2 regions of the Saccharococcus thermophilus genome follow, and region 2 is predicted to be linked to the other one. Evidence: riboswitches for the same ligand, from Rfam matches in the RefSeq annotation. Region 2 holds a riboswitch; the other holds the start of a gene.
The links. Region 2 has a riboswitch for S-adenosylmethionine ahead of BDD39_RS03020 (methionine ABC transporter ATP-binding protein). Riboswitches for the same ligand answer to the same signal wherever they lie in the genome.

Region 1 (10,996 bases), 1.9 Mb from region 2:
GCTAGTGAAAAAAGCGGCACAGCAAACAGCAGAAAAACAAAAAATGTCGGCATAACGAAAACGAACGTCCGAAAGCCGCGGACGTTCGTTTTTATATTTTTCTCTTTTCCTCCCCATCAATCACCATTGCCTCCACATCGATAAAATCAACGGGCTGAATCCCCATCGACTGAAAATCTTCTTTCGCCTTTCTAGCAAAGCGATTGTTTGATTTTTGTTCAGCAGCAGTTGTGATAATAGCCGTTTTCATCTTGTCAAAGTTCTGATCGCATAAGCGGATAAACGCTGTTTTCATTCGTTCACTATAAAAGCCAGCTGACATCAATAGCAATTTCGCCATCTCCCCCCTTTCGTCGTGACATGATCATTGCCGTTATTTTACCAAGTTTTAGAGGGAAAGGTAATTCATTTATCGAAATACTATAGAAAAATTTTTAATGAAGGAAGTGGGTTGGATGAATTTACAGAATGCAAAGAAAAAATTGCGCGGCATCACCTCAGAAGATTTGTTTCGCATCCGCTTTGTGAGCGACCCTCAATTCTCCCCAGATGGCGAGAAAGTTATCTTTGTACAAAAAACGATTGATGACGAGCAGGAATATCGCTCTCATCTTTTTCTCTTGACATTAGCGGATGGCAAAGTAAAACAATGGACGTTTGGAAAAGGAAAAGACGCTTTCCCGCGTTGGTCCCCGGATGGAAAAACGATCGCGTTTCTTTCCAACCGCTCCGACAAAACACAAATTTGGCTTCTTCCGACAGATGGCGGGGAAGCGCGCCAGTTAACCGCATTAAAAAACGGAGTGCGCCATCCGTGCTGGTCGCCGGATGGGCGGTTTCTCGTAGCACTCACTTCTCTTGGCAAGGAAGAAACGCTAGAAGAGCGCGAGGAGCAAAACAAAAAAGAGAAAGAAAAACGCAAACTGACACCGCTTATCGTAGATCGGCTACAATACAAATCCGATGCAGCGGGATTTCGCGATGATAAACAAGATGTACTCATTCGCATCAATGTAGAAACAGGCGAGATTCAAGCTCTGACAGACGGCGATGACGAAATCGGCTCATTTGCCATATCCCCTGACAGCAAAACAGTCGCATTTATCGCCAATCGAAGCGATGAGCCTGATTTTACGTTTACGCGCGATATATTTCTCCTTGATATCGACAGCGGAAAAACGACAAAAATCACCGATGGAAAAGGTTTTTTCACTTCGCTGTCTTGGTCTCCGGACGGAAAAACGCTTGCGGCGATTGGGCATGAGCTCGAATATTTAGCCGCTACGTTAAATCGAGTTTGGATTTTTGATCTCGCTGGCGGAGAAAAACGGGCGCTTACCGCCGATTGGGATATGCATGTCGGTGATGCGATGGTAGGTGACATGCATTCCGATGCGCCAAGTCCTGGACTCATTTGGGATAAAGAAGGAAACGGTATGTATTTTCTTGCTTCCGAACGAGGGCGCGTCAACCTTTATCATGTAGCATTGGACGGAACAATTACACCATCTGTAGTCGGCGATTTCCATCTGTATGGATTAACGATTCACCCGCATCAACATATAGCGATTGCGGCAATTAGCAAACCAACCTGTATCGGTGACTTATATACCGTTTCTCTTCACGATGGAAAACGAAACAAACTGACAAATGTGAATAAGGAGTTGGAAGACGAGATTGACCTTTCCGAACCGGAGGCATTCACCTATCCATCCCGTGATGGCTGGACCATTCAGGGCTGGCTGATGAAGCCCCCTCATCTCGAACAAGGACAAAAAGTGCCGCTCATCGTCGAAATTCACGGCGGTCCACACGCGATGTACGGTTTTACTTTTTTCCATGAAATGCAGGTGCTCGCGGGCAAAGGATATGCGGTGCTGTTTACAAATCCGCGCGGTAGCCACGGCTACGGCCAAACGTTTGTCAACGCGGTGCGCGGCGATTATGGCGGGATGGACTATGAAGACATTATGAGCGGTGTCGATTATGTGCTCGAACATTTTGATTTTATCGATGAAACGCGCCTTGGCGTTACTGGCGGAAGCTACGGCGGATTTATGACAAACTGGATCGTCGGACATACGGACCGCTTTAAAGCAGCAGTAACGCAGCGCTCGATTTCGAACTGGCTCAGCTTTTACGGCGTAAGTGACATCGGTTATTTCTTCACAGAATGGGAAGTCGGCTGCAATGTGTGGGAAGATCCGGAACGGCTTTGGCATCATTCTCCGCTGAAATATGTAAAGAACATTCAAACTCCATTATTGATTCTCCATAGCGAAAAGGATTACCGCTGCCCGATCGAACAAGCAGAACAGCTGTTTATCGCGCTGAAACATTTAAAACGGGAAACGAAGCTCGTCCGCTTCCCAGAAGCAAACCATGATCTTTCCCGCAGCGGTCCGCCGACTCTTCGCCTTGAACGGCTCCATCATATTGTCGGGTGGTTTGAACAATATTTGTCAATCTAGTAAGAGAAGGGAACTAACCCTCGTTCTCTCACACCACCGTACGTACCGTTCGGTATACAGCGGTTCCATTAAGTCTGACGTCCGTTGACGAAGACTCTTCAGCCCTTGGCGCTCCCAATAAGAGTTTCCAAGGGCTTTATGCAAGATGGGACTAGCGGCTACTCTCCAAATATTTCTTCTGAGTGTTTCCCCATTCATATGCCATCTGCTTGGCACTCCTAAACTTTGCAGTTTTCGGACTCTTCTTGGGAGTTTCCACTCTTCCATTGGCACATGGACCGAAAGTTTGCCGCCCGCAACATCAGCTTTCGCGTCACCACGGACACCTTTGAGCTAACTGCTACTTCTGCCTTCGCAGCTCGCGACTTTCACCCTATAGACTAACCCCATGCCGGGCGCACGAAAAAACCACACCACTAATGCCTTCCTTAGTGGTGTGGCGCAGAAACGTTGGTCCTTATTTTCTGATAAATTGTTGTGTCCAGATGTACCCGTTTTCTTCAAAACCTACTCCGATATGAGTGTAGTTTCTGTTCAAAATATTTGCCCGATGGCCTTCGCTATTCATCCAAGCTGCCACTACTTCTTGCGGAGTCCGTTGTCCCATTGCAATATTTTCTCCAGCGGCTGTATAAGAAATGCCGAATTTTTTCATCATGTCAAACGGAGAGCCATATGTCGGACTGTTATGGGAGAAATAATGGTTCACGGCCATGTCTCTTGATTTTTCACGGGCCACCTTGCTTAACGCTAAATCGACCTTTAAAGACGGCAAACCATATTTCGCTCTTTCTTTGTTCGTTAAATCTACTACTTGTTGTTCATAAGCATTTAATCCTGCTTCATTATTTACTTTTTGGGTTTGACTTGGTGCAGGCGCCTGCACTGCTGGCTTGCTTACAGGAGCATGTACATTCGCTGATGGTGTTTGGACAGTAGTTGTGGCTGGCTTTTGCTGCACCAGTTTTGCCACTTCCGCATTTCCTGTTTGATCTAAAATAAACTGCAACCATTTTTCGATATCTTGAATGCTAGATGGATAGACAGTATAGTTAACTTCATAGTTTTTCATCGCTGGACATGGAGCAGGCCCAGCCGCTTCCGTTTTCGCTGTATTCGCTGTAAAAGATGCTCCTAAAATCGCTAAAGATGCAGCAAGTGAAAATACGACTTTTTTGTTCATGGTTTCTCCTCCTCCAATCTCAACCTTGCTTGCACATACATCATAACACGAGTTTTTTGTAATATTTCTGTATAAATATGGAAATTGGATTTGTTTACCATTCGTTCCTGAAAAAAAGATTTTTTTCAGGAAAAAAATCCAGGCTGATCCCTGACGAAAACTAGGATTGTAAAAAAACATCTTTCATGGGTATTAAATACTATTTTTCTATTAATATATATCTCTGCTATATATTACTTAAAAATAAAGGTTGACAAAGTTTAAGAAAAGGATAAAAATTAACATTTTTTACGATCATGTTACAATACAGCATTCCAACTCCATTATTGATTCTCCATAGCGAAAAAGATTACCGCTGCCCGATCGAACATCGTGCCGAAACATTTGAAGCGGGAAACGGAGCCATAATTTGTCCCGCAGCGGCCCGCTGGCTCTTCTCTCTGAGCGGCTCTATCCTATTGTTGGGTGGTTTGAACAATATTTGGCATAAAACAAGAGTCCCCGTAATCAGGGCTCTTGTTGCGATAGATATTTATGGAATTAACTCGACGTAATCGCCTGTCTTCAGCCCTGCCGCGTTCGCTTCGTCTGTATCAATATGCATATCGAGCGCGAAGTTTTCACTGACGCGGACGATGACCTCATCGAAAATTAAGGCGCGCTCCCCTTCTGTTTTCACTTTTACGACTTGTTTGTCTTTTACTCCGAACGTTTCCGCATCTTTTGGAGTCATATGGATATGGCGCTTGGCAATAATCACGCCTTTATCAACGGTCACCGTCCCTTTTGGACCATGGATCGTAATCCCAGGAGTTCCTTCAATGTCTCCGGAAAGGCGAATAGGTGGCTGCACCCCTAGCTTAAAACTGTCCGTCTTGGAAATTTCCAGCTGTGTCATCGAACGGACAGGGCCTAACACGCGGACATTTTCGATTTTTCCTTTCGGCCCTTCGACGGTCACCGTTTCATTGGCAGCAAACTGCCCTGGTTGCGACAATGGCTTCAGCAACGTTAATTCCGCACCTTCGCCAAACAATTGCGCTAGATGCTCATTCGATAAATGAATATGGCGATTCGATACTCCAATAGGAATCATCATCAGCACCTCCTCCTTTTATAGATTATCCATTTTTTAAAAAAATAAGTGGCTGCTTATGGCAGCCACTTATGTTCGACGATCGCAAACTATTCCTTTTTTGCTCCGTATCCCAATTTTTTCAATAACGAAATAGCCTGTTCCTTTTCCTCGGCAGTTAAGCCGGAAACGATTTCGTGAATCGTCTGCGCATGCTCCGGAAAAACCTTTTCGATAAACGTTCTTCCCTTTTCCGTGATCGAAGCATACGTGACGCGGCGGTCTTTCTCGCATGCCCTTCGTACAATCAATCCTTTATTTTCGAGCTTATCGACCACATAGGTAATGCTTCCGCTCGCGAGCAAAATTTTCTCCCCGATTTGCTGCAGCGGCTGATCCCCTTTATGGTAAAGCAGCTCTAACACGGCAAATTCGGTTGGATTGACGCCGAACGATTGAATCGATTTATTCACTTGGTCACTGACAGACCGATATGCTCTTGATAAAACGATAAACAATTTTAATGATTGTTTAATGTCCTTCTCCTTCTCCATTCACAATCAAACCCTTTTGTCGCTAAATTTATAAACTCGCAAAACACCGCTTTCTTACTTGCATTATACTTTAACTATTTGATACGGCGCAAATGTTTTTTCAAGCAACATGGGCGACGTCATACTCGTCATTTGGCGATTTTTCCGCAGGAGCGATGCGGTTTATTATTATAAAGAATAGTTTCTGGAATACCAAGGAGGGAGGCAGAAAGGAGCGGACATCCACCTATTCGTTTATCATCGGCATATATTTATAAAACAACCCCCTGCCCGAAGGAGACAGGGGGTTATCGCCATTATTGGCCTACTTCTTCTTTTTCTTCATACGGATGGGCGACCCAGCCGGACGGGTCGATAAACAGGCGGACAGCGACGACTTGGCGGTCGTCCATTAAGGTGAAATAATGCGGGTTACCTTCCGGCACGGAAATGACATCGCCTGCTTCAAGTTCGACATCAAAATAGCCGGTTTCGCTGTCTCCTTTGATGATAAAAATGCCATGGCCAGCAGTAATAGCGCGCACTTCGTCTTCCGTATGAATGTGCACTTGTTCAAACTTTTTCAACAGTTCATCCAAATTTGGCGTCGCATCCGATAAGGCGACGATATCCCACGTTTTGTAGCCTCTTCTCGCCGCTAAATCTTCAATTTCTTCTTTAAACGTCGCCAAAATTTCCTCTTTTTCTTCGTCGGTCAATACATATTTGTCGCGCAAATGTTCCGGCAGTTTGTTAATGTCCCAATGCTCATACAACACACCTTGTTTGTTTAAAAAGCTGCGGACATTTTCATCCCCTTCAATCACTTCTCCTGTTTTTCTCACTTTGATTACTGCCATTGGAATTTCCCCCTATCAATTTTATGGTTTAATCAACCGGCAGCACAGCGGCCTGCTTCAGCAGCAGACACTTGACGTGCCAGCTGAATAAAAACTCCCACGCTTCTAAAAACTTCTTTGCCTCAAACGCGTCCCGCCCCCATACGGTAATGCCGTGGTTGCGGATCAACACCGCGCCAGCATCTCCGTTGACATGCTTGGCGAATTCTTTAGCCAGCGCCGGAATGTGCGCGTAATTTGGAATAATTGGGATGCGGACCGGCGCATCTTCTTCCCACAGCCCGAACGCTTTAATGATTTCCTGCCCAGAAAACGCGACCTCTCCTTTATCCCCGTACAGCTCGGAAATAATATTATTGTCGATCGTATGGACGTGGAGGCAGCAACCGGCATTTGTCCGATTGTAAATTTCCACGTGCAGCAGCGTTTCCGCGGACGGCTTTAAATTTGTATCCTCGATCGGCTTTCCAAAAGCGTCGACAAGCAAAAAATCTTCCTCTGTTTGCTTGCGTTTGTCCTTGCCGCTTGCGGTGACGAGGAAAGTAAGCGGATCCTCCGTCACCTTGATGGACAAGTTGCCGCTCGTAGCGAAAAACCAATCGCGCGCCGCCAGCTCTGCTTTGACTTCGGCCAGCTCCCTCCATTTTTTCACAACGATGCTCATACGTTTACCTCCATCGTCTGCAAAAAATGAATGACATCGAAAAACGTTGTAAACGGCGTGTGCGGAAGACCGAGCTCTTGACACTTTTGCAGCAGGAAGTCGCGGGCGAGGACGTGGTCAGCCCGTTTCGCCACTTCCAAATCCGTAATCGAATCGCCGATCACGATGTGAAATGCATCCGGCACCGCCAGTTTTCTCAGCAAAGACGGCTTGCAGCAGCCGCAGCCGTTTTGACACTGGTCATCACACGCATGCGGCCATGTGATTCGGATCGTCTCGCCGCTGAAATCAGAGCCGTTGCAAAAGATGCGCTCTTTGTCGACCAGCCCTTCTAACAGCGGATAGACAAAAAAGTCGATGCCACCGCTGACAATATAAAGCGGAATGTCGTGCTCTTTCGTAAATGCGACAAATTCGCGAAACCCATCGCGAAGGCGGGCAGTCTGCAAAATGAAATCCGTGATTTCCTCCTTCCGGCTCGATGGGAGCAGGGAAAACATTTTCCCCACTCCTTCCTGCACGGAGATGCGCTGCGCCAATATATCGTCTTTTAACGATTCCCACTCGGGCGGCGCAAACTGCTTCATAATCGCGATAATGTTGTCATTGTCCGTAATCGTTCCGTCAAAATCACAAAAGATCACTCGTTTGGTCATGATGTCACCTCTACTGCGCCCCATAAGTCGATCGCTTTTTGCAACGCTTCATTTTCACGGGCTGCCTCGTGTAAAGATCTTCCGGCAAGCGCTGCATCGATAGCAGCGCGGAACGCTTTGCCGCCGCCGGCCGCCCCGTCCGGATGGCCATGGATGCCGCCGCCGGCATTGACGACGCTATTGACGCCAAAATCGCGGAACAGAAGCGGCACGAGACCTGGGTGAATGCCTGCCGATGGCACCGGAAACGCCTGTTTCAACGGATCGTTCTCATCCGTTAATACTTTGGCGATGCCAAGCGCTTCTTCCTTATCGAGCGCAACGCTTCCATACGGCGATGGAAACAGGACAAAGTCGGCACCGGCAAGACGAAGCAGCTTGCCAAGCAACAAGGACGCTTTAACACCGTAAAATTCCGACGGGGTAAGCGCGCCGCTGAATGCCGGATGAGCCATAATCGGAATGGTAATCTCTTCATCCTCGCGCAATCCTTGCAATACGTCCAACCCGTAAGCAAAGACGTTAAACAGCAATACATCGGCGCCCAGCTCCACCGCGCGCTTTGCCTTTTCTTTCAATTCGAACGTTTTGCCAGTTAAATTGACGGCATATAACGCCCGTTTTCCCGTCTGTTCGTACACTTCGTTGAGCGCCGCTTTTCCTGCCGTAATCCGTTTTTCAAACGACAGCGAGTCGCTGTCAAATACAATTTCATCATCCTTGACAAGATCTACTCCGCCAAGCGCCTGCTGCTTCAGCTGTTCGGTTAAATACGCGATATCGCGGCCAATAATGCCTTTAAAAATGCTCATGAGAAGCGGGCGGTCATATACATGGACTTTTTGGCGAATCCCATCGATGCCGAAGCGCGGCCCCGGAAACTGTCTTTTCCATTCATCAGGGAACGTTATATCTAGCAATCTTACTTCTCCATCTAAAGACAGCTTGCCAAACACCGTTGTCAAAAGCGCCGGGATGTCGGCACTGAAGTTAACGGTTGGATAGGCGATTTGCACGATCGCTCGCTTCAACCGTTTGCCAAAATACTGATTGACCCGTTCGCTTTCTTCCAGCTCTTGTATATGGACGACTTCCCCTTTATGTTTGCGCAGCTGCTCTTGTTCCAGCAGAGGCAGGTTGGTCCACGTGCCGACCGTTAAGCCAAGGGCGATGCCTTCTGCTTTTTTCTTTATGTCTTTCTCATCGTGAATAACGTATGTGGCAATGATTTGGCTCATGATCATCCCTCTTTCTCTTCATCAAAAAAGCCTCTTCATAAGAAGAGGCATGGAAATGGACACTCTTCTTATCTCTCAGCGTTACCGCTGCAAGAATTAGCACCGTGCTTCGCGATCACCGCCAAGCCGGTTGCCGGGCTTCATTGGGCTTGTCCCTCCGCCTGCTCTTGATAAGAATGCTCGCAATATTATATTCACTTTTCAAATAATTCGCGCTCGCAAATTTAATTTGAATTATGACAGTATTTTTTGACGTTGTCAATCATTTTTTTCATTTTCGAAAAGACAGAGCTTGCCAATCCGCTCCGCTGCTTCTTGCAAACGGGCTTCGCTCGTCAATAAGCCTACGCGCACATAACCTTCCCCATGCTCGCCAAATCCGATTCCCGGTGCGACAGCCACATGCGCTTTTTCTAGTAAATAATCGGCAAAACGTTCCGACGTCCAGCCGCGCGGCACCGGCAGCCACGCGAAAAACGAGCCTTTTGGCGGCGCAACATCCCAGCCGATTTGCCGCAATGCCGCTATAAGCGTATTACGCCGCGATTCATACAAGGCGACAAGCTCTTCGACGCAGCGCTGCGAGGAAAGAAGGGCGGTTGCTGCCGCTTCTTGAACCGCGCCAAACAGGCTGACGTATAAATGGTCCTGAAGCAAATTAATCGCCGCAATCACGCTTTCATTGCCGACGGCAAATGCGACGCGCCAGCCCGCCATATTATACGTTTTCGAAAACGTATAAATTTCCACGCCGATGTCTTTTGCCCCTTCCGCCTGAAGAAAGCTAACCGGTTTTTTTCCATCAAAACCAATCGCTCCATACGCAAAATCATGGATGACGCAAATCCCGTGCTTGGCGGCAAACGACACCGTTTCCTCGAAAAATTCCTGCGAAGCAATTGCCCCGGTCGGATTATTTGGATAATTTAAAAACATAAGTTTGGCTTTTTCTGCAATATGGCGGGGAATTTCACTATAATCAGGCAAAAATTCATGTTCGGCGCGCAATGGCATCATCACCATTTCTGCACGCGCCAGCGCAATCCCTGACCAATAGTCAGGATACCCAGGGTCAGGAACGAGCACGATATCGCCAGGATTCACGAGGCATTGCGGAATCTCGACAAGCCCCGCTTTGCCGCCGAACAAAATGGCGACTTCTTTTTCCGGGTCAACGGTCACGCCGTATTCCCGTTCATAAAACACGGCAACCGCCTGTTTCAAAAAAGAATACCCTTGAAATGGCGAATATTTGTGATATTTCGGGTTTGCCACCGCCTTTTGCATCGCTTCGACGATATGCGGCGGTGTCGGCTGATCCGGATTTCCTTGCCCTAAATTGATAACATCGTATCCTTCTCGAATTTTTTTGGCCACTTTCGCGACTAATGAGGCGAAAAACTGCTTTGGAAGCCCTTCTAACAGGTCGGATAACGGAAATTGTTTTGTCATGCTAAACACCTTCTCAAAAATTTCTTGAAATTCTAGTGCAACATCATATATCGTAAAAATCAAAATGTAAAGTAAATTTTTTCGAGGTGAATACGAATGACATTCAAAATCGCCTGCCTTCAGCTGGATATTTTCTTCGGCAGCCCACACGAAAACGAACAGCTTGTAGAAAGAGAAATAGAAAAAGTTATAAAGGAACGTCCCGATGTCATCGTTCTTCCTGAACTATGGACGACCGGCTATGACTTAACCCGCCTCGATGAAATCGCCGATGAAAACGGCGAACGTGCAAAAGTGTTCATTACCAAACTGGCAAAATCGTACCAAGTCCATCTCGTTGCCGGCTCGGTCGCCAAAAAAACGGCAAAAGGCGTGACAAACACGATGTACGTCGTCGACCGAAACGGCACGGTCGTTAACGAATACAGCAAACTGCACCTCTTCCAGCTGATGGATGAGCATCTGTACCTCCAGCCTGGGGAAGATACCGGCTTATTTACGCTCGAAAACACCTTATGCGCCGGTGTCATTTGCTATGACATCCGCTTTCCGGAATGGATCCGCGTCCATGCGGTCCAGGGGGCGGAAGTGTTGTTTGTCGTTGCCCAATGGCCGCTCCCCCGCCTTGCCCATTGGCGCACGCTGCTTGCGGCGCGTGCCATTGAAAATCAATGCTACGTCGTCGCTTGCAACCGCGCCGGCAGCGACCCGAACAACGTGTTTGCCGGCCATTCCATGATCATCGATCCATGGGGAGAAATCATTGCCGAGGCAGGCGAGGAGCCTTGCGCACTCACCGCGCAAATCGATTTGCAAAAGGTGCAGGAGGTGCGGGCGCGCATCCCCATTTTTGCTGACCGACGT
Region 2 (20,376 bases):
AAACATAACCCCAACCGCCAAACGGTTGGGGTTTTCCTCTATTATTTTTTCAGCCACTCTGTATGGAAAATGCCTTCTTTATCAATGCGCTCATACGTATGCGCACCAAAATAGTCGCGCTGTGCCTGAATTAAGTTTGCCGGCAATGTTTCCGTCCGGTAGCTGTCGTAATAAGCTAATGCGCTTGAGAATGCCGGAACCGGAATCCCGCGCATCACGGCCACCGCAATAATTTCGCGCAGCGCTTCCTGATAATTTTCAACGATGTCTTTGAAATACGGGTCGAGCAATAAGTTTGGCAGCTGCGGATCGCGGTCGTACGCCTCTTTAATTTTTTGCAAAAATTGCGCGCGAATGATGCAGCCGCCGCGGAAAATCATCGCGATATTGCCGTACTGCAAGTTCCAGTTATATTCCTCAGACGCTGCTTTCATTTGCGCAAAGCCTTGGGCATACGAACAAATTTTGCTCATGTACAGCGCGCGGCGCACCGCTTCGATAAAGTGATCGCGGTCGCCTTCAAACGGCTTCACCGCCGGACCGGAAAGGAGCTTGCTTGCTTTCACGCGTTCATCTTTCATCGCTGAAATAAAGCGGGCAAACACCGATTCTGTGATGATTGGAAGCGGCACTCCTAAATCAAGCGCATTTTGGCTTGTCCATTTTCCCGTGCCTTTTTGACCCGCCTTGTCCAAAATGACATCGACAAGCGGCTTGCCTGTTTCTTCATCGATTTTCGTGAAAATATCAGCCGTAATTTCAATTAAATAGCTGTTTAATTCGCCTTTATTCCATTCAGCAAATACTTCATGCAATTCTTGCGCGTTTAAACCAAGAACATGCTTTAATAAAAAGTACGCTTCGGCAATAAGCTGCATATCCCCGTATTCAATGCCATTATGCACCATTTTTACATAGTGGCCGGCGCCATCCGGACCGATGTACGTCGTGCATGGCTCGCCGTCCACTTTCGCGGCGATCGCTTCAAAAATTGGGCGCACAAGCTCATGTGCTTCTTTTTGGCCACCAGGCATAATCGACGGACCTTTTAACGCGCCTTCTTCGCCGCCGGAAACGCCCGTACCGATAAAATGAATGCCAAGTTCCGCTAATTCTTTATTGCGGCGTTGTGTATCTTTGAAATACGTATTGCCGCCGTCGATTAAAATATCGCCTTTTTCTAGATATGGCTTTAATTGTTCAATTGTTGCATCCGTTGGTGCGCCTGCTTTCACCATTAACAAAATTTTACGCGGCTTTTCAAGCGCATTGACAAATTCTTCGATGCTATATGTACCGACAATATTTTTTCCTTGCGCTTCTTGCAAAAATTCGTCCGTTTTTTCCCGAGAACGGTTGTACACGGCAACGGAATATCCCTTGCTTTCGATATTTAACGCAAGGTTTTTTCCCATTACTGCTAACCCAATGACGCCAATTTGTTGTTTTGCCATCGTCAAACGTTCCTTTCTATAACTTTTTATTTGTTCATGAAAGAACATACCACAGTTCATTTGGTACCGTCAAGAATTTTGTGTAATGTAAATGGGGTAGGGTTTCTCTGAAATGGATTTGAATTGATAGGGGACTGATTTTCTCCACACAGGAGACTGAATATTCAGTCTCTTGTGTGGAAAGGGAGAATCCCCTTATTTTGTTTATTTACAATATTTGGTTAACAATAACGTTCTTCAAACATTCGTTGAAGGGCTTCCTGCGCTTCGGCAAATCCTCTTAACTTTCGCCCTGCCCATTTCTCATTAAAATCTTGGATGGTCAAATACACGACTTTTTCCGCGGCTTCTAAACTGCTCAAACTGTTCATCGGCTTTAGACGTTTCCGAATCTCTTTGATCGTTCGTTCGATGACATTCGTCGTGTAAATCACACTTCTAATACTGCTTGGATAATCCATAAATGTAAGGAGGACATCCAACTCATTGGCCCAAGATTGAACTTCTCTTGGATATTTGCTGGACCATTTCGACTCAAACTGTTGAAACATTTGTAACTCACATTTCGCACCCTAACAAGGTCAAAACAAAGGATTTTTTATTTAGTTTTTCAGAATAACTTTTTGACCAACACAACGAGCGATGGCAATCCTTTTTTTACCATCGCTGGTCGTTCCGTATCACGTTACACGTAGATGCTCTCATCCATGCCCAATCCCTGCAGAATCCTTCGCTGATCAGGGGTAAGGGAGCGATCCAGTGAGCGTTGGATGCGCCCATCCGGCAGCTTGAACAGGACGACGTTCACATATTGAAACAGCTGAAAAATCGCCTGTCCCGTCGGCCGGGTCAGCTTGCGGCCTCCAGGACCCTTCAACGGGTGTTCTGGAGTAATAAACTGACGCACTCGGCGCTGAAAAACGCGGTAAATAGCCAAGGCCAACAGAAACAAATAGCCTAATACTGCGACCCGTTCTGGTTTTTTGACGTAAATCTCATCCGTGAAAAACGGATCTTTCAAAAAAGCGAAGTTCATTTCCACCGAGATCTGCCCTTTATACAGCTTCAAGATCTCTTGGGCATCCATGGGTTGGCCCTTCCATTCCTTCGGAACGGTCGTGACAAGGACAAACCGGGACGCTTTCCGTCTCGCCTGTTCCCACGCGTCTTGGTCGAATTCGACGTCAAGGTGCAAGAAATACAGCGTCTCCACCTCGGGTTCCGCCCCTTTTTTCGGCCGTCCGCGCCGTTTTTTCAGGCGTACGATCTCTTCGACCGCGGCCTCAACCCGATGAAACCGGGGGCGAAGGGACGCCTTGAGGGACGCCAAGGCTTGTTCGGCATCTTCCCGGCAGGAGAAGGGGTGACGCTCCCAACGGGCTTGTTCCTCGCGAAGAAGCTCCGCTTCTTTGGTTCGTTCTTTTTCAAGCGTCTTTCCTTTTCGCTGGTCGAGCGCGCTCGATTCAACAACGATCAGCCGAACGGGGTGGCCTTCATACGTCGAGGCCGTTTCCCATACCCGGTACGTGGCGCCGTTTCTCTCCGCCAACGTAAAGGGATCGCTCCACGTCGTGTCCTCAGCATCCGCTTCGGCCAGCGCGGTTTTCACGATCCGGAGCGACGAAGGGCCTCTGGTGATCAAAAAGGCGTTGGCCGCTTTGGTTTGCGCCAGGGTCTCTTTCGTCATCGCGGCGGAATCGGCCACGTAAATCCATTCGTCTTCGATTTTGGCCTGCTTCAGCTGTTCATGGACACGAGACAGCACCTCGGGATTCCATGTTTTATCGGGCAGGTTGCCATCGTGCACATCGCCGTAAAACGGGATGCCGTCCTCGTTGCCGACCAGTCCGAAACCGATCTGTTTTTGCCAACGATGATGGCGGTTGTAGCCATGTGTGATTTGTAAGGCCTCTAACGAGGCCGATTCATACGCGCCGTAAACGGTCTTGTCCGTCGTATCGGCGTGGAAGGCTCGGAGGGAAAGGCCTTCTTTTCGATAAATATGAATCAAGCAAGTGCTGATGACGTTGTGAATGCCAGCCTCATACAGGCGATCGAGATGACGGGCCAACGCATCGTCGTTCAACCAGGAAGGATGGAGATCGGGACGGATGAGTTTCTCACAATCGACCTCCTGAGCCCAATGTTCCAAGTGAACAAGGGCTTGCCGGCCGTCAAACACATTGTAGAGGATGGCCTGAACGGCATCGCTGACTCGCGTTTGGCACTGCGGATCGACGGGCACGAGATGGTCAATCAATTGAGGCAGACCCAGTTTCTTGAATAGGGCACTTATTATATTCAAATAAGAATTGCGATAGACCTTTTTGACTTGAACGTTCATAAGTGAAAAACTCCTTTACGTTCCTTGTGTGTCAAGGATTCATTCGACATCGGAACGAAAAAATCCTCCCGATTTTCGTCGAGAGGGTGCGAAATGTGAGTTCTTCTTTAAATTGAAAAGCTGTTTCGCAGATAGATAACCTATCTGGAAAACAGCTTAATAGAAACAGCAAACAATAACGTTTTTTATATATAATTTTTCATTCTCACTACATAAAAGCGGCCGATTGTCTGGCATTTACGACAAACAAATGGCTCAATGTGATGGTATACTGAAAGAAGAGCCACCATTGCCGCCGTTATTATAAAATTGCGGAACCTCTCCTTGAATCACGTGCATCGCGATCGGAACATTCGTGGAAACCGTTGTCGCTTTTGACGCAAATGGAATGACTACTTGAATATCGACAGAAACGTGAATATCTATTTCAATCAACGCGCTGTTAATCCCAAATGGTTTAATTTCTTTCGTCACTTGGGTTTCTACATTGCCAATGACTTGAAACTGCACGGGAATACGCGGCCCGAGATTACCGAGAAGCGAATTGTTCGTGATTTGGCCAAAAGGAATATAGTAAATAATCCCTCTGCTTTCCCCTTTTTTCTTTTCCACTTCAGGAAGCACGAGCCTTTCTATTCTTCCTTCCGTTGCCGCCTTTAAACTTTCCATCACGTAGTCGTCCGTCTTTGCGTAAATCCGATTCACCACAGCGGTATTAAAATCAACCGAAGCGATTTTGCCGTCAGAGTCTTTATGTACGATGACCAAATCGCTCATTTCTTTATCTTCTTTTAAAAACTGCCGTTCGATCGCGTTACTAATCACTAAATTAGCAATCCGCTTTGTTTCCGTTTCGGCAATTTCCATTAAAATCGGCTGGATCTCTTTATTTACAATCCAAAGGCTTAGCGCAGTGGTAAACATAAAAAACACAAACGTCAGCAAAAACACATAGCGAAAGGGAAGCGGGCCTCTTTTTGAAAACCGAAGGCGAATGGGAAATCTAGGCAAAATAAAATCCCTCCTTTACAAGCTATATGTATGCTTGAAAAGAGGGAGATAACGCAAATTTATATAATTTTTCACCGCATCTTCAATAACGCATCTTTTCCTTTCATGCCGACCGTAATTCCCAGCTCTTCGGCGGCCACCGTCACCGATTCCAAAGGCGCCTCAAGCAGTTGTTCAATCGTACGGACGCCGACCGCTCTTCCGGCAATAATTCCGCGGTCGCGCAACTTTTCGTTCAATAGCGCCACATCGAGCGCACCGCACATGATGTACCCTTTTTCATTTGCTACGGCAAGCAAGTTTGTTTTTGGCAATTGGACAGAAATCGCGATGAATGGATGATGATCGATCATAATCGGAGTTACGTTAATCATCGTAACTTCACGCTCCTTTCCCTACTTCAATGTATGAAGCAAGGAAAGATGTGTGCTTATTTTTGATTCGCTAGCTTCCATGCCAACACATCCCGTAAAAACTCCGGCATGTAATATTTTTTGTTTGGCGCATGCTGGATTTGCGGATAAAAATTTCCGATCGTAAACATATCGATCGTGGCCACCTCATATAGTTGTTCCGGGTTTAACGGCTCGCCATTGATCGTCATGTGGCGGATATACTCCGCACCATCTTCTTCTCTTTCCATCTCGAACTCAACCCCGTCATAAACCATTTGCCCCATCACTTTGCCGCGAAAACCAAACCCTTTAAATTGTAAGTATTTCATTCTGTCTGTATTTGCTTGTAAAATAATCTCCTTTAATTCCGCGCCGCGCAGCTGGACTTTGCAAGGATTGATCGGATGCGGGCAAATGCGGTGCAAATCCTTTCTAGTGACTATTCCTTTCGGAAGCGGCTCTAACAGGACTCCCGCATTCACCATGCCAATTTCCGCATCGCACCATTCTTTTAACGCCGATGCGAGCAGCTTAGCAAACGGAGATGGCGAAAACCATTGCAACGGCAAATCTTCTTTTAGTTCTACAATTTGCTCCGCTTCGAGCTTTGCTAGGCTTTGCTGCTCCCATATCGATAAAGTGCGCTGCATTCGCTCCGAGTTTGGAAAACTCTCGGCATCAACTACCGTCGCTAACGCTTCATATGTACGGTCGCTTTCCTCGATTTCCAGCTTTACTACCCCAATATACTTTCCATATTTTCCTGCCCCACATAGTAACGTATCATGAATTCTTTTTCCTTCTGGAAACAAGTGGTGCGTATGGCCGCCTAGGATAATGTCAATGTCCAGCATGGTCTGTGCAATTTTTTCATCCTCATGAATGCCTAAATGCGACAATAAAATGACAAGATCCGCTTGTTTTTTTACTTCTGCCGCAATGCTCTCGAGCATTTCAAGCGGCGGTGCCACTTTCCAGCCAAGCAGCTCATAAGATTCGGCGAAATACGCTGTGACACCGATAACGCCGATGCGAAATGCATCGGAAATCGGAATAATCGAATAGGGGCGTACCCATGAAGGGCGCGTGCCGTCTTTGTGAAATAAATTGGCGACAAGCACGGGGAAACGAGCGTTTTCATACAGCGTATTTAAATCTTCGTAATCAAGGGTAATTCCTTCATTATTTCCGATTGTGACCGCATCATACTGAAGCGCATTCAGTAAATCGACATTCGCTTTTCCCTTTGTCGCCTCGGTAATCGGGTGAAAACGGTCAATAAAATCGCCGATGTCAAATAACAGCATCGCCTCATTCCGCTGTTGATGCTTTTGTCTTTGCTCGGACAAAAAATAGGAAATTCTTGGCCAATACTCAAAATGGCTATGCACATCATTCGTATGATATATATACTGTCCGTTTCAATGGACGTCCCCCTCTTATGAAAAGCTTTGGTAAATAAGGCGGATTCCTAAAAGAACAAGCACAATCCGCAAAACGATGACAACGGTTTTACTGCGCAGACGTTTATTAATAAAAGCGCCTGTTTTGGCTCCGAACCAAACCCCCGGGATTAAGGCGAGCGCAAATAGCCATTGCACATTTCCCATAAACACATGTGTAAGCGAGCTGACCATTGAGGATAAAAAGATCATAAACATCGAAGTCGCTACCGCTACATGAGGCGGGAAGAGAAACAATATAATCATCGCCGGCACCATTAGCGAACCGCCGCCAATGCCAAACATGCCGCCAAAAAAGCCAACGACAAAAGAGATGACAATAGCGACGAGCGGATGATACCCATACGTCACCGTTTCCCCTTCATTCGTTACATACGTGCGGGTAATAGGAAAAGCCTTCCGCTCTGAACGCGCCGCGTTCTTTTTATTGAAAGATAAAAAGAATGCTATAGACACTAAAAAAAGACCAAAATATAAAGAAAAATGCTGCAAGCTTAATGTGTTATTAACCCACGCGCCAATGATCGCCCCGGGACCGCTTCCGATAAAAAACAAAAGCCCGCTTTTATAATCGACCATTTTTTCTTTCATATACGACAAAGTCGAGGATAGACCATTGAAAATAATGACGACGAGCGAAGTGCCAACCGCCAATTGCGGAGTGACGTGCGGCAGCCAATGCATCGCTCCTAAAAATAGCAAAGAGGGAACAATAATGACGCCACCGCCTAAACCGACCAAACTTCCAATCGTGCCTGCTAAAAAGCCGACCATGACCAGCAATATATACTCCATTCTCTCATCCCCAATCCTAAAATAAATCGAGCTGGCGCGGGGCTAAATCCGTATATTCAATCCCGAGCAAACGGATCAATTGTTTCGCATTATCGGCCGCATCCCCGCCAGAGTTGTTGTTAAACAACACATAAATATCTTTCGTCTTCGCTTTTAACATCTCGATATGATTGACCCATTCGCGCAATTCTTCTTCCCGATACCGGTACAAATATCGGACCGCCCGCCAATTTTCCCCGCTTGTCGCCTTATTCCAGCCATGGATGTTGCGGCCATGAAAACGAATAAACGTTTTTTCCTCATCCGTCGGATAAAGCACGGTCGGAATCGATCCTTCTCCAGCTTGTGGTTCGTCACAAATGCTGTGGATCCATCCTTCCTCTTTCATAAATTGTAACGTCTTTGCATAAAAACGTGGGGAAAACCAGGAGCGGTGGCGAAATTCCAACGCTGCTGGAATATCTTTCATTTGCGCCTTGCACCAGCGCAAATACGCGACATGCTCGCGGCGGCAATCAAACCATGGCGGAAATTGAAACAATACCATCGCCAGTTTTCCCGACTGGATAAATGGATCAATCGAATCCAAAAACGCGGCAAACATTTCTTCCTTATTGGAATACGGAATCGGACCACGCTCATGTCCGGTCATTCCTTGATACGCTTTGACAACAAAACGAAAAGAATCGGGAGTTTCGCGAATCCACTTTTCGACATTTTGCCGCGGCTGAATGGCATAAAAATAGGAGTCGACTTCTACCGTAGGAAAATAGGCGGCATATTCTTGCAGTTTATCTTTCGCGGCAAGACCAGGCGGGTATAAGCTATCGTGGTCGCCCCAACCTGTCAACCCTATATAAATCATACGTATCACCTAGCATCATCATATCACAAATGACAAAAAAATGGAGAACCATTTGGTATGGATTATACATGCAGAAAAAATGGGAAAACCACCCATTCGCCATAGGCAAATGGATGGTTTTACAAAACGACATTAACCGATAGACCCTTCCATTTCGAACTTAATGAGCCGGTTCATTTCGACCGCATATTCCATCGGAAGCTCTCTTGTAAACGGCTCGATAAAGCCCATAACAATCATTTCTGTTGCTTCCTGTTCGGAAATACCGCGGCTCATAAGATAGAACAGCTGCTCTTCCGACACTTTCGATACTTTCGCTTCATGTTCGAGAGAAATATTGTCATTTAAAATTTCGTTATATGGGATCGTATCTGATGTCGATTGGTTATCAAGAATCAGCGTATCGCACTCGATGTTCGAACGCGAACCGGACGCTTTACGGCCAAAGTGCACCATTCCGCGATATGTCACTTTACCGCCTTGTTTCGAAATCGACTTCGATACGATCGTCGACGAGGTGTTTGGCGCAAGGTGAATCATTTTCGCCCCTGCGTCTTGATGCTGCCCCCTTCCGGCAATCGCAATCGATAAGGTCAAGCCGCGAGCTCCTTCTCCTTTTAAAATAACAGCTGGATATTTCATCGTTAATTTGGAACCAATGTTGCCATCGATCCATTCCATCGTTGCGTTTTCTTCACAAACCGCACGTTTCGTTACAAGGTTAAACACGTTGTTTGCCCAGTTTTGAATGGTCGTGTAACGGCAGTACGCACCTTTTTTGACAATAATTTCAACGACCGCGCTATGCAGTGAGTTTGTTGTGTAAATCGGCGCCGTACATCCTTCGACGTAATGAACGTGCGCCCCTTCATCAACGATAATCAGCGTGCGCTCAAATTGTCCCATATTTTCCGAGTTAATACGGAAATATGCTTGCAACGGCGTTTCCACTTTTACCCCTTTCGGAACGTAAATGAACGAACCGCCCGACCATACGGCCGAGTTTAGCGCAGCAAATTTATTGTCGGTAGGAGGAACGACTTTAGCAAAATATTCACGGAAAAGATCTTCGTTTTCTTTTAAAGCCGAGTCCGTGTCTTTAAAGATAACTCCTAGTTTTTCCAAATCTTCTTTCATATTGTGGTATACCACTTCGGATTCGTATTGCGCCGATACGCCGGCTAAATATTTTTGCTCGGCTTCAGGAATCCCCAGCTTATCAAATGTTGCTTTAATTTCCGCCGGCACTTCATCCCAAGAACGGCCCGATTTTTCCGTCGGTTTTACATAATACGTAATTTCGTCAAAATCTAGGCTTGATAAATCGCCGCCCCATTGCGGCATTGGTTTGCTATAGAAAATATCTAACGCCCTTAAGCGAAATTCCAGCATCCATTGCGGCTCGTTTTTCATACGGGAAATTTCTTCAACCACTTCCCGTGTCAACCCGCGCTGCGCGCGGAATACCGATACGTCTTTATCGACGAACCCATACTTATATTCGCCGATTTCTGGTGCTTTCTTCGCCATGCGGTTCACCCTCCTTTTTTCTCCTTACCATTAATGTTGATGCAAACCTTTTTCCATTGCCTTCCATGCTAACGTAGCGCATTTAATGCGGGCCGGAAACTTCGAAACGCCTTGCAACGCTTCAATATCGCCTAAATCGACCGAATCGTCATATTCTTTTCCCTGCATCATATCCGAAAAGATATGGGCTAGCTTTAACGCTTCTTCCACTGTTTTTCCTTTAATCGCCTGCGTCATCATCGATGCCGATGACATCGAAATCGAACATCCTTCGCCTTCAAACTTTACATCAGCGATTTTCCCATCTTCCACTTTCATCGTTAAATGAATGCGGTCACCGCAGGTCGGGTTATTCATATTGATATCGACGCTGTTTCCTTCTAGGACACCACGATTTCTCGGATTTTTATAATGATCCATAATGACTTGGCGATAAAGTTGATCTAAAGGATTATTAGAAGACATAGCCAAAATACTCCTTCGCTTTCTGTAATGCAGCAGCAAGCTGATCAATTTCTTCTTTTGTATTATAGAGATAAAAACTTGCCCGCGCTGTCGCGGTTACGTTCAGCCATTTCATTAACGGCTGCGCGCAATGGTGGCCGGCCCGGACGGCGATGCCTTCCGCATCAAGAACCGTTGCTACATCGTGCGGATGAACGCCATCTATATTAAATGTAACTAATCCGCCGCGTTGTTTCGGGCCGTAAATCGTAAGTCCTTTAACCGCGGACAATTGCTCTAACGCATATTGCGCCAGTTCATGCTCATAGGCAGCGATGTGATCGAGTCCGATATCTTCGAGAAAATCAATCGCCGCGCCTAAGCCGATCGCTCCAGCAATAATTGGAGTCCCACCTTCAAATTTCCAAGGGAGTTCTTTCCATGTTGAATCATACAGCTCAACAAAATCAATCATTTCTCCGCCAAATTCTACCGGCTCCATCCGCTCTAATAAATCTCTTTTACCATATAATACGCCAATTCCGGTCGGACCGCACATCTTATGCCCAGAAAACGCCAGAAAATCACAATCAAGATCTTGAACGTCAATTTTCATATGCGGAGCGCTTTGCGCGGCGTCGACCACAACAACCGCCCCATGTTGATGGGCGATTCGCGCAATGTCTTTGATTGGATTAATCGTTCCTAAGACGTTAGACACGTGGGCAACGGCAACGATTTTCGTGTTTGCGGTCACCGTTGCTTCCACATCTTTCATATCGATAGTTCCATCCGCTTGCAGTGGGATGTATTTTAATTTGGCCCCTGTCTGTTTCGCAACTTGCTGCCATGGAATCAAGTTGCTATGGTGTTCCATATACGTGATGACAATTTCATCGCCTTCCTGCAAATTGGCGCGGCCATAGCTGGCGGCAACGATATTTAACGCCGCTGTCGTCCCTCTTGTAAAGATCACTTCCTGGGTAGACTTAGCGTTAATAAATCGCCGCACTTTTTCCCGCGCCCCTTCATACGCATCTGTCGCCTTCGTGCCAAGCGTATGCACGCCGCGATGGACATTCGAATTATATTGGCGATAATATTGGTCCAACGCTTCAATGACAGGGAGCGGTTTTTGCGATGTCGCTGCATTATCAAGGTATACGAGCGGCTTGCCGTTGACTTCCTGATTTAAAATAGGAAATAGCTTCCGGATTTCTTTCGCATTCATGATTGAACTTTCCTTTCAATAACTTCAATCAATTGTTTTTTCACGCTTTCAATCGGGATCGCTTCTACAACGGGAGCTAAAAATCCATGAATAATCAGACGTTCTGCCTCATGTCTTGGAATGCCGCGGCTCATTAAATAGTATAACTGTATTGGATCCACTCTGCCGACTGATGCCGCATGGCCTGCCATCACATCATCTTCATCGATCAATAAAATCGGGTTGGCATCACCGCGCGCTTTTTCGCTTAGCATCAAGACGCGCGATTCTTGTTGGGCGTTCGATTTCGAAGCGCCATGCTCAATTTTGCCGATGCCGTTAAAGATCGATGTCGCGCTGTCTCTTACCACGCCGTGTTTTAAAATGTAGCCTTCCGTATGTTTTCCATAATGAACAACACTGGTTGTAAAGTTTTGCACTTGCTCGCCACGGCCGACAACAACGGTTTTTGTATCGCCAAACGAACCGTCGCCAATTAAGCGGGTGACGTTTTCGGAAACAGTATCCCCATCGTTCATTAAACCGAGCGCCCATTCAATGCGCCCATCACGCGCGGCAATGCCGCGACGATTGACATACGTTGTGACCCCTTTTGCCAAATTATCAACAGCGGCAAAAAACACGCGCGCATTTGTATTGGCAAACACTTCAGCGACAATATTGACAACCGCTTTGCTTGTTTCTTTCGTGGAAATATAGTTTTCCACATAAACGACGCGGCTATTATCTTCCGCAACGACAATGACATGATTAAACAAGGCGATATCATCGTTTTCTTGAATATACACCGCTTGAAGCGGAACATCAACCTCGACGTTTTTCGGCACGTAGACAAACACGCCCCCATTTAACAGCGCCGCGTGCAATGCTGTTAGACGATGTTCGTCTACTTTGACGCCGTCTTTCATCAAATATTTTTGCAATAGCTCTCCATGTTCGCGCGCCGCGGTGAAAATATCGGTGAAAATAACTCCTTTCGCTTTCAAGTCCTCCGATAAAGATAGATACGCAGGTGTATGGTCACGCTGCACATATAAGTTTTTCGTTTCCTCTCCTGCTTCAATCAGCGCTTTTACCGGCTCAGGCAGTTCGTCTAACGAAGCATATGGCGCACTTTCAACAACATGGTTGGCAAATTGGGTAAAATTCCATTTGTCGATTTTCGTTTTGTCCGGTTTCGGCAGCGGGAGCGCTTCTGCTTTGGCAAGAGCTTGTAAGCGAAGCTGCAACAGCCAGTCCGGTTCGCCGCGCTCGCTAGAAAATGCGCGCACATATTGTTGATCGAATGGTATTTTTGTTTCTGTCGTCATAACACGTCCTCCTAACGCTTACGCTTCTTGCTCAACCGTTTCGTCTTCAATGCCAAGTTCTTTTTTAATCCAGTCGTATCCTTCCGCTTCAAGACGTTGCGCTAGTTCTGGACCTCCGGATTTTACAATGCGTCCTTGCATCATCACATGCACATAATCAGGAGTAATATAGTTTAATAAACGTTGATAGTGCGTAATGATCAGACAGCCAAATTCGCTGCTGCGCATTTCATTAATGCCTTTGGCAACGATTTTCAACGCGTCAATGTCAAGGCCGGAGTCAATCTCGTCCAAAATCGCGATTTTCGGCTCCAGCATCATTAATTGGAGAATTTCGTTGCGTTTTTTCTCCCCGCCCGAGAATCCTTCGTTCAAATAACGATGCGCCATATCTGGATTCATTTCCAGGAATGCCATTTTTTCATCCAGCTTGCGGATAAATTTCATTAACGAAATTTCATTGCCTTCGCCAAGGCGGGCATTAATAGCGGCGCGAAGGAAGTCGGCGTTCGTTACCCCGCTAATTTCGCTTGGATATTGCATCGCCAAAAATAATCCGGCACGCGCTCTTTCATCGACTTCCATCTCCAACACGTTTTGCCCGTCTAACGTAATGCTTCCTTTTGTTACTTCATACTTTGGATGTCCCATAATCGCGGACGATAACGTCGATTTTCCTGTCCCGTTCGGACCCATGATTGCGTGAATTTCTCCGCCTTTTACTTCCAAATTCACGCCTTTTAAAATTTCTTTTCCTTCTACCGATACGTGAAGATCTTTAATTGTCAACACTGCCATGCAGAATACCTCCAATTTCCGCTAAAAATGTATATATCAGTATACCACTGACTTTCTTGCCTTCCATTCTCACTTTATTCTCATTACAATCTTATAACAAATGAAAAGTATTGGCAACCTTTTCACTATCATACCACTATATTGATAGTGAATTTTATCGCAATGCTTTTATTGTATACTAAAATACACTATTTGCGTTTAAAAATTAAGATAAAAAAGACTCCGATGTGGAGTCTTTTAATGGGTTTGGGATAATTCGCGAATGCATTCCTGCACTAGCGTTACCGCTTGGCTCACCGCCGCGCCGCCGGCAAATGCCGCCGCTACCCCGCACGCTTCTAAAATTTCTTGTTCCGAAGCCCCTTCGTCTAAACATCCTTTCGTATGATAAATCGTGCAATATTCATCTTGCGTGGCGAGGCTGATTCCGAGCGCGATAAGCTGTTTTTCTTTTTTCGTTAACGCACCTTCTTTAAAGCACGCTTCTGTGAAGGCATTAAAGCTGCCAGCAATGTCCGGCAGTTTTTGTGTAAACGTACCAATCCCCTCTTTATAATGGCGAAGAGCCGCTTCAACCGACGTATGTTGCTGCTGGTTCACTCCTCAACACCTCTTTCCATGTTATATCGGTGTTAGTATGCGTGAAGAAAAAGGAATTAAACCAAAGAATTTTAAATATAGACAAAATGGGAGGAAAACAATGGGAAAATGGATTCCCATGTTCCTCATGATAATAGTGATGGTCACGTTTTTCGTGTGTTGGGGATTAGCATGGTTGATCGGAGGAGGACCTGACGATTTCTTCGTTATCGGAATTGTCCTTTCCCTGCAATGTTCTTTAATCATTACGCTGTTGATCGCCATTCTCGAAAAGCTGCCAAAAAAGAAATAACAGAAGCGAATCGCTTCCGTTATTTTTATTGTGCCGCCGGAATGACAGCGCCATGATATTTTTTCTTAATAAAGTCTTGAATTTCTTTCGAGTGCAGCACTTCGACAAGCGTTTTAATTTCTTTGCGGTTTTCATCACCTTTGCGCACCGCAATAATATTGACATATGGGTTATTTTTCGGAGACTCGACAGCAATTGGGTCTTTGGCAGGATCTAAACCAGCATCTAGCGCATAGTTCGCGTTAATCACCACCGCATCGCCTTCGCCGTTTTTATAAATTTGCGGCAGCAATCCCGGATCCACATCGGTTTTAAATTTTAAATGTTTCGGATTCTCGACAATATCTTTCACCGTTGCTTTCGTTTTGTCCACGCCGTCTTTTAACTTAATCAATCCTTTTTCTTGCAGCATCGATAAAATGCGGCCATGGTCGGCAACCGAGTTGCTCATGATGATCGTTGCACCGTTTGGAAGTTCATCCAAGCTTTTATATTTTTTCGAGTAAATACCGATTGGCTCAATATGGACGCCGCCAGCGTTGACAAAATCATATCCGTATTCTTTTTTCTGTTCTTCTAAATACGGAATGTGTTGGAAATAGTTCGCGTCAATTTCTTTATCCGCCAACGCTTTGTTTGGCAATACATAATCTTGGAAAGTAATAATTTTCAAGTCAATGCCTTTTTCTTTTAAAATTGGTTTTGCTTTTTCTAAAATTTCCGCATGTGGCACATTGGAAGCTCCAACTACTAGCTTCGTCAATTTTCCATCTTTGTTGTCATTGGCGGCGTTGTTATTGCCTCCGCATGCTGCCAGCGCCAACACAAGCACCGCCGCAAATAAGGCACTAATCCATTTTTTCATATTGATTTTCCCCCTTTTTTATCGTTTATCTATTTTGGAAGTGACAAAGTCACCGATAAACTGAATGACAAAGACAATCACTAAAACTAAAACGGTAGCAACAAACGTGACATCATTATGATTGCGCTGGAATCCTTCCAAATAGGCTAAGTTTCCAAGACCGCCGGCACCGACAACCCCTGCCATCGCCGTATATCCCACTAAAGCAATCGCTGTTACGGTAATTCCGGACACAAGAGCAGGCAATGACTCCGGAAGAAGCACTTTCCAAATAATCGTTGCCGTTGATGCCCCCATCGCTTTTGCTGCTTCAATGACGCCTTTGTCAATTTCACGGAGCGCAATTTCTACCATTCTCGCGTAAAATGGCGCTGCTCCGATAATCAAAGCCGGCAATGCGGCGTTGGCGCCAAGAATCGTTCCGACAACGAATTTCGTAAACGGGATTAACAAAATAATTAGGATAATGAATGGGATGGAACGAAAGATGTTCACAAGAGCCGCGATGACCATATTTGCCAGACGGTTCTCCCACAGGTTTCCCTTTGACGTTAAAAATAAAAGCAATCCAAGAATCGTACCTAATATAAATGTTGCAACGACAGCAATTCCTGTCATATAAAGCGTTTCAACCGTAGCCGCCCAAATCATATCCCACTGTACATTCGGTAAGAGGCTAGCGAGCATTCGAGATCACCTCCACCGCCACTTGCTGCTTTCGAATGTAATCGATCGCGCGGGCAATTTCCTCTTTCTCTCCATCCATATGAACGAATAAGACACCATAAGAACCTTGATGGGTTTGCGAAATTTTCCCTTGCAAAATATTCGCATCGACGTGGAACTGGCGAACGACATTGGCGATGAGCGGCTGTTCGGCAGCTTCTCCGACAAACGTCAATTGGATAACCGTTCCGTTTGGGTATTTATCGAGCAGATGGATAATCGTTTCTTTTGTTTCCTCCGGTTCGATAACTTGTTGAACAAATCGTTTCGTAATCGCTTGTTTTGGTTGCCGAAATACTTGCAGCACTTCGCCTTGTTCGACAATTTTTCCGTTTTCCATCACCGCGACGCGGTCGCAAATTTTGCGAATCACATGCATCTCATGAGTAATTAATACAATCGTTAACCCTAGGCGTTTATTAATATCTACTAAAAGGTCCAAAATAGAATCGGTTGTTTGCGGATCTAACGCAGATGTCGCTTCATCGCATAATAACACTTTTGGATTATTTGCTAAAGCGCGCGCGATGCCAACACGCTGCTTTTGCCCGCCGCTCAGCTGCGACGGATAAGCGTGTTCTCTTCCTTGCAGCCCGACAAGCTGAATGAGCTCATCAACCCGCTTTTTCCGCTTTTCTTTCGGAATGCCGGCGATTTCCAACGGAAACGCGATATTTTCATGAACGGTTCTTGACCATAGCAAATTAAAATGCTGGAAAACCATTCCGATTTCTTGACGAGCCTTTCGCAATTCTTTTCCTTTAATATTAGCCATATCCCGTCCGGCGACAATGACTTTGCCGCTTGTCGGTTTTTCCAATCCGTTAAGAAGACGAATAAGCGAGCTTTTTCCCGCACCGCTATATCCGATAATTCCAAAAATTTCGCCTTCCTTAATTTGTAAAGAAACATGATCGACCGCAGTGACCGACCCGTTTGCCGCTTCATATATTTTTGTCACATCTTCCAATGTAATCATGCACATTTTCACCTTCCTTCATTTAGCAGGGCGGCTCATTCCAAAAAGAAAACCTTTCTGCTCGAGGAGAACAGAAAGGTAATCATTACCATTCCGTCTCTTATCTCTCAAAGCAGACGCTTTGTGTGAATTGGCACCATTTCAGCGTACGCGCTGACGGTTGCCGGGTTTCATTGGGCACATCCCTCCACCTCTCTTGATAAGAGCACATCACCACATTATTCAATTGCCAATCCTCAATGAATTACAAGTGTGATTGTATCACCCTATGTCGAAGCATGTCAATAAAAAATTTTCACGTCCATATTTCGGCAATCTTCTTTTTATAATGAAACGGAAATATTGGAAGTAATCCCTGTCGCAGCGGCAATGGCCTGCTCTAAATCTTCGATTAAGTCATTGATGTTTTCAATACCGACCGATAAGCGAACTAAATCCTCCGTCACTCCGGATGACTTGAGTTCTTCTTCATTTAGCTGCTGATGCGTCGTGCTTGCGAGAGTTTTTTCTACACCTTCGTGTAAACATTCGCTCTTGTTCTGCACGGCTTTCATGGACAAACGTCCTGTTAGTGTCGCTTCATCCAATGACTTCAATCACAAGTTCCATTTTTCTGAATATTTTAACACTGTTTATTGCACTTGTCAATTCTTTTTCACCGAAAAACAAGCCGGCAATCATTTAGCAAACGTAACGGTATGGCTTGGCTAAGTGAAGCAATGACTCAAGCAATAACATATGCCGAAAACTTCCCGAAATATGTAATTCCCGCAAACGAATTTGTTGCTGTAATTTTAACCTTCCGTTTAATAGAGATTCCAATACCTCTTTTGATCCGCGCACCGTTAATACCCGCCGCTCGTCTACTTCCACCGCTGGGCTGATTCGATGTTTGGAAATCGCTACGACTGCTGTTTCCGTTTCACACTCAAAGCGAATGTACAGTTCTTCCTCTGGTAAAATCGGCAATAGATGATTTAATGTTTGCATTCGTTCGGCAAGCTGTTTGACTAGTTCACGCATATTCATATTCCCCTCTCCCCCAGTTCTCTGCTGTTTCATTTATTTCCATATCCAACGGGAAGAATCCTTTACAAAAATCTCGACAAATAATCCGGGAAAAAGCAAAATTCTTGTCATTTCCCAAGAAATATGTCAAATGAAGTCAAAATAACGGTTGTTTACAACAAGAATCACGGAGGGAAGAGGAAATTCGTGCGAAAAGCGTTTCACCATTAGTCTCTCTTTCGATAATCATTTGGCAGCATCTCTTTGATGGTTTCATATAAATAAGGAACAGAATGAAACGCATACCACTTTTTAATGATATTGCCATGTTGAAATAAAAGAAGGCATGGAACACTTTCGATTTTCCATGCAGCCGCTCGCTTCGGTATATAATTAATATCCGTCTGGTAAAACGGAAGTAACGGAAACAATTCCTCGACTACTTCCAGCATTCGTTTGGCAAGCTGGCAAGTGCCGCACATCGGCGTATATAAATAAAGGCAAACAATCTCTTCGCTGCGAATGACCTCATCGATTTCGATCGGCTCTATTTTTTTCATTGCCTACTCACCTTTTCAATAAATAATTCATATGCACATCAAAATTCGCGCGCAATAATACTTGCGCAACATGCCAATTTGGCGCTGCCGCCACTTCGCGGTAAGCACGATCGATATAAATATGCTCCGCTTCCGGAAACTCGCGGCGAAACTGCTTGCGTAATTTTTCGCCCGCCTCATCGGCATCGACCAATATATAAACATCTTTATAATAAAGCTCGTCGATCAGCTCCTCCAGCCTGGCATCGCTAATCGTCCCATTGGTGCAAATAATTTCCACCGGTTCATTTAGAATATTGGCGATTTTTTGTTTATCAGAGCGTCCTTCAACAATAATCACTTTTTCGCTTTCCGTCATAAACCATCACCTGTAAATGTCGTTGTACTATTATTTATATGACAACGGCGACCATTGTTTCCGCCGTAGAGACAGGCGGGGCAAGCGCCGTTTTATGAACTACATCTCATAAAAACAAGAAGAAAGCAACGGCATCACACCGTTGCTTTTAGCACCAACCAGCCTCACCGTCGCAATCGACATATTTTTGATCTGGCTCAACGGTGACGGTCATATCCTTATAAATTTGTCCATTTTGCTGATCGTATCCATCTTTTAATTGCATTAAATGGCTTACTTGTGAAAGAGGAAGATGACCAATTTGCCTGTTCCCCTCATATAGCTCAATAGAATCACCATTGATTTTGCCAATCACGCGATCGGTGACTTTGACTTGTTTCGTTTCTAATGCCATAGGAGCACCCCTCTTTATCCATCTTGTTATGTATAGGGTGCCCATCCTTTGGATGATTCATTGCAGAAAGGTTTAACCTTCTTTTACCATCGCCTCATATTGTTCAGCTGTCAGCAAATTATCGACCTCGCTCATATCTTTCGGTTCAACGACAATCATCCATGCTTTTTCATACGGCGATTCATTGACATATTCTGGGTTATCGTTCAATTCTTCATTCACTTCGACGACTTTGCCGCTAATTGGCGCGTAAAGCTCAGATACCGTTTTGACCGACTCTACGCTGCCAAATGGTTCGTTGGCGGTAATTTCCGTTCCTACTTCCGGAAGTTCGACAAACACGATGTCTCCTAGTTCCGATTGCGCAAAATCCGTAATGCCGATGCGCACTTTGTCTCCTTCTACTTTTACCCACTCATGCTCTTCCGAATAGCGTAATTCCTTTGGCGTATTCACGTTTGTATCCCTCCATATTGACAAAATATGCTCTTTTTCATCATAACCAATTTTACCAAAAAACTCACTGAATTCGTCTTATTTGTTGAAAAATTTTTCATATTGTTCCTCTTGAAAACCTACGAGGACACGGGTTCCATCGGTTAAAATCGGCCGCTTGATCAGCATGCCATCAGAAGCAAGGATTTCTAGAAGCTCTTCCTCGGAAGCGGTATTCACTTTTTCTTTTAGCCCTAACTGCCGATATTTCATACCGCTTGTATTAAAAAATTTTTTCAACGGCAGCCCGCTTTTGTGATAAAGCTCTGTCAATTCTGATTTTGTCGGAGGATTTTCGACGATATGCACTGCTCGTACGTCTATTCCATGTTCGTCAAGCCATTTTTTTGCTTTTCGGCACGTGTTGCATTTTGGATACCAATAAAACGTTAACGCCATCTTCACCCATCCTTTATAAACAAAGTACCAGGACAAGGCCTGGTACTTTCCATTATTACA

Region 1: linked by a shared signal. The riboswitch ahead of mtnW (2,3-diketo-5-methylthiopentyl-1-phosphate enolase) and the one ahead of BDD39_RS03020 (methionine ABC transporter ATP-binding protein) in region 2 are both predicted to bind S-adenosylmethionine.

What each region holds. Positions count from the first base shown of each region.
Region 1 is NZ_JAASRS010000001.1:2,490,232-2,501,227, forward strand. Features, by position in the region: gene BDD39_RS12935 (amino acid permease) at 1-55, shown strand, start outside; gene BDD39_RS12940 (hypothetical protein) at 92-340, opposite strand; gene BDD39_RS12945 (S9 family peptidase) at 456-2,471, shown strand; partial or broken gene BDD39_RS16790 (group II intron reverse transcriptase/maturase) at 2,532-2,746, opposite strand; gene BDD39_RS12955 (CAP domain-containing protein) at 2,929-3,654, opposite strand; partial or broken gene BDD39_RS16795 (alpha/beta hydrolase family protein) at 3,963-4,144, shown strand; gene BDD39_RS12960 (phosphate propanoyltransferase) at 4,187-4,753, opposite strand; gene BDD39_RS12965 (MarR family winged helix-turn-helix transcriptional regulator) at 4,840-5,283, opposite strand; gene BDD39_RS12970 (1,2-dihydroxy-3-keto-5-methylthiopentene dioxygenase) at 5,580-6,122, opposite strand; gene BDD39_RS12975 (methylthioribulose 1-phosphate dehydratase) at 6,151-6,786, opposite strand; gene mtnX (2-hydroxy-3-keto-5-methylthiopentenyl-1-phosphate phosphatase) at 6,783-7,442, opposite strand; gene mtnW (2,3-diketo-5-methylthiopentyl-1-phosphate enolase) at 7,439-8,680, opposite strand; SAM riboswitch class I at 8,746-8,857, opposite strand; gene BDD39_RS12990 (pyridoxal phosphate-dependent aminotransferase) at 8,939-10,132, opposite strand; gene BDD39_RS12995 (carbon-nitrogen family hydrolase) at 10,229-10,996, shown strand, end outside.
Region 2 is NZ_JAASRS010000001.1:560,236-580,611, reverse strand. Features, by position in the region: gene gndA (NADP-dependent phosphogluconate dehydrogenase) at 42-1,454, opposite strand; partial or broken gene BDD39_RS03100 (transposase) at 1,676-2,011, opposite strand; gene BDD39_RS03095 (IS1634 family transposase) at 2,140-3,798, opposite strand; gene yunB (sporulation protein YunB) at 4,054-4,809, opposite strand; gene BDD39_RS03085 (YunC family protein) at 4,881-5,183, opposite strand; gene BDD39_RS03080 (5'-nucleotidase C-terminal domain-containing protein) at 5,240-6,613, opposite strand; gene BDD39_RS03075 (sulfite exporter TauE/SafE family protein) at 6,644-7,462, opposite strand; gene BDD39_RS03070 (DUF72 domain-containing protein) at 7,479-8,327, opposite strand; gene sufB (Fe-S cluster assembly protein SufB) at 8,460-9,857, opposite strand; gene sufU (Fe-S cluster assembly sulfur transfer protein SufU) at 9,888-10,322, opposite strand; gene BDD39_RS03055 (cysteine desulfurase) at 10,312-11,532, opposite strand; gene sufD (Fe-S cluster assembly protein SufD) at 11,529-12,842, opposite strand; gene sufC (Fe-S cluster assembly ATPase SufC) at 12,861-13,640, opposite strand; gene BDD39_RS03040 (carboxymuconolactone decarboxylase family protein) at 13,878-14,240, opposite strand; gene BDD39_RS03035 (hypothetical protein) at 14,341-14,532, shown strand; gene BDD39_RS03030 (MetQ/NlpA family ABC transporter substrate-binding protein) at 14,558-15,397, opposite strand; gene BDD39_RS03025 (methionine ABC transporter permease) at 15,416-16,084, opposite strand; gene BDD39_RS03020 (methionine ABC transporter ATP-binding protein) at 16,074-17,102, opposite strand; SAM riboswitch class I at 17,200-17,308, opposite strand; partial or broken gene BDD39_RS03015 (PLP-dependent transferase) at 17,426-17,599, opposite strand; gene BDD39_RS03010 (SCP2 sterol-binding domain-containing protein) at 17,784-18,131, opposite strand; gene BDD39_RS03005 (thioredoxin family protein) at 18,338-18,670, opposite strand; gene BDD39_RS03000 (toprim domain-containing protein) at 18,678-19,028, opposite strand; gene BDD39_RS02995 (YusG family protein) at 19,177-19,422, opposite strand; gene gcvH (glycine cleavage system protein GcvH) at 19,495-19,878, opposite strand; gene BDD39_RS02985 (arsenate reductase family protein) at 19,957-20,316, opposite strand; gene BDD39_RS02980 (acyl-CoA dehydrogenase family protein) at 20,372-20,376, opposite strand, start outside.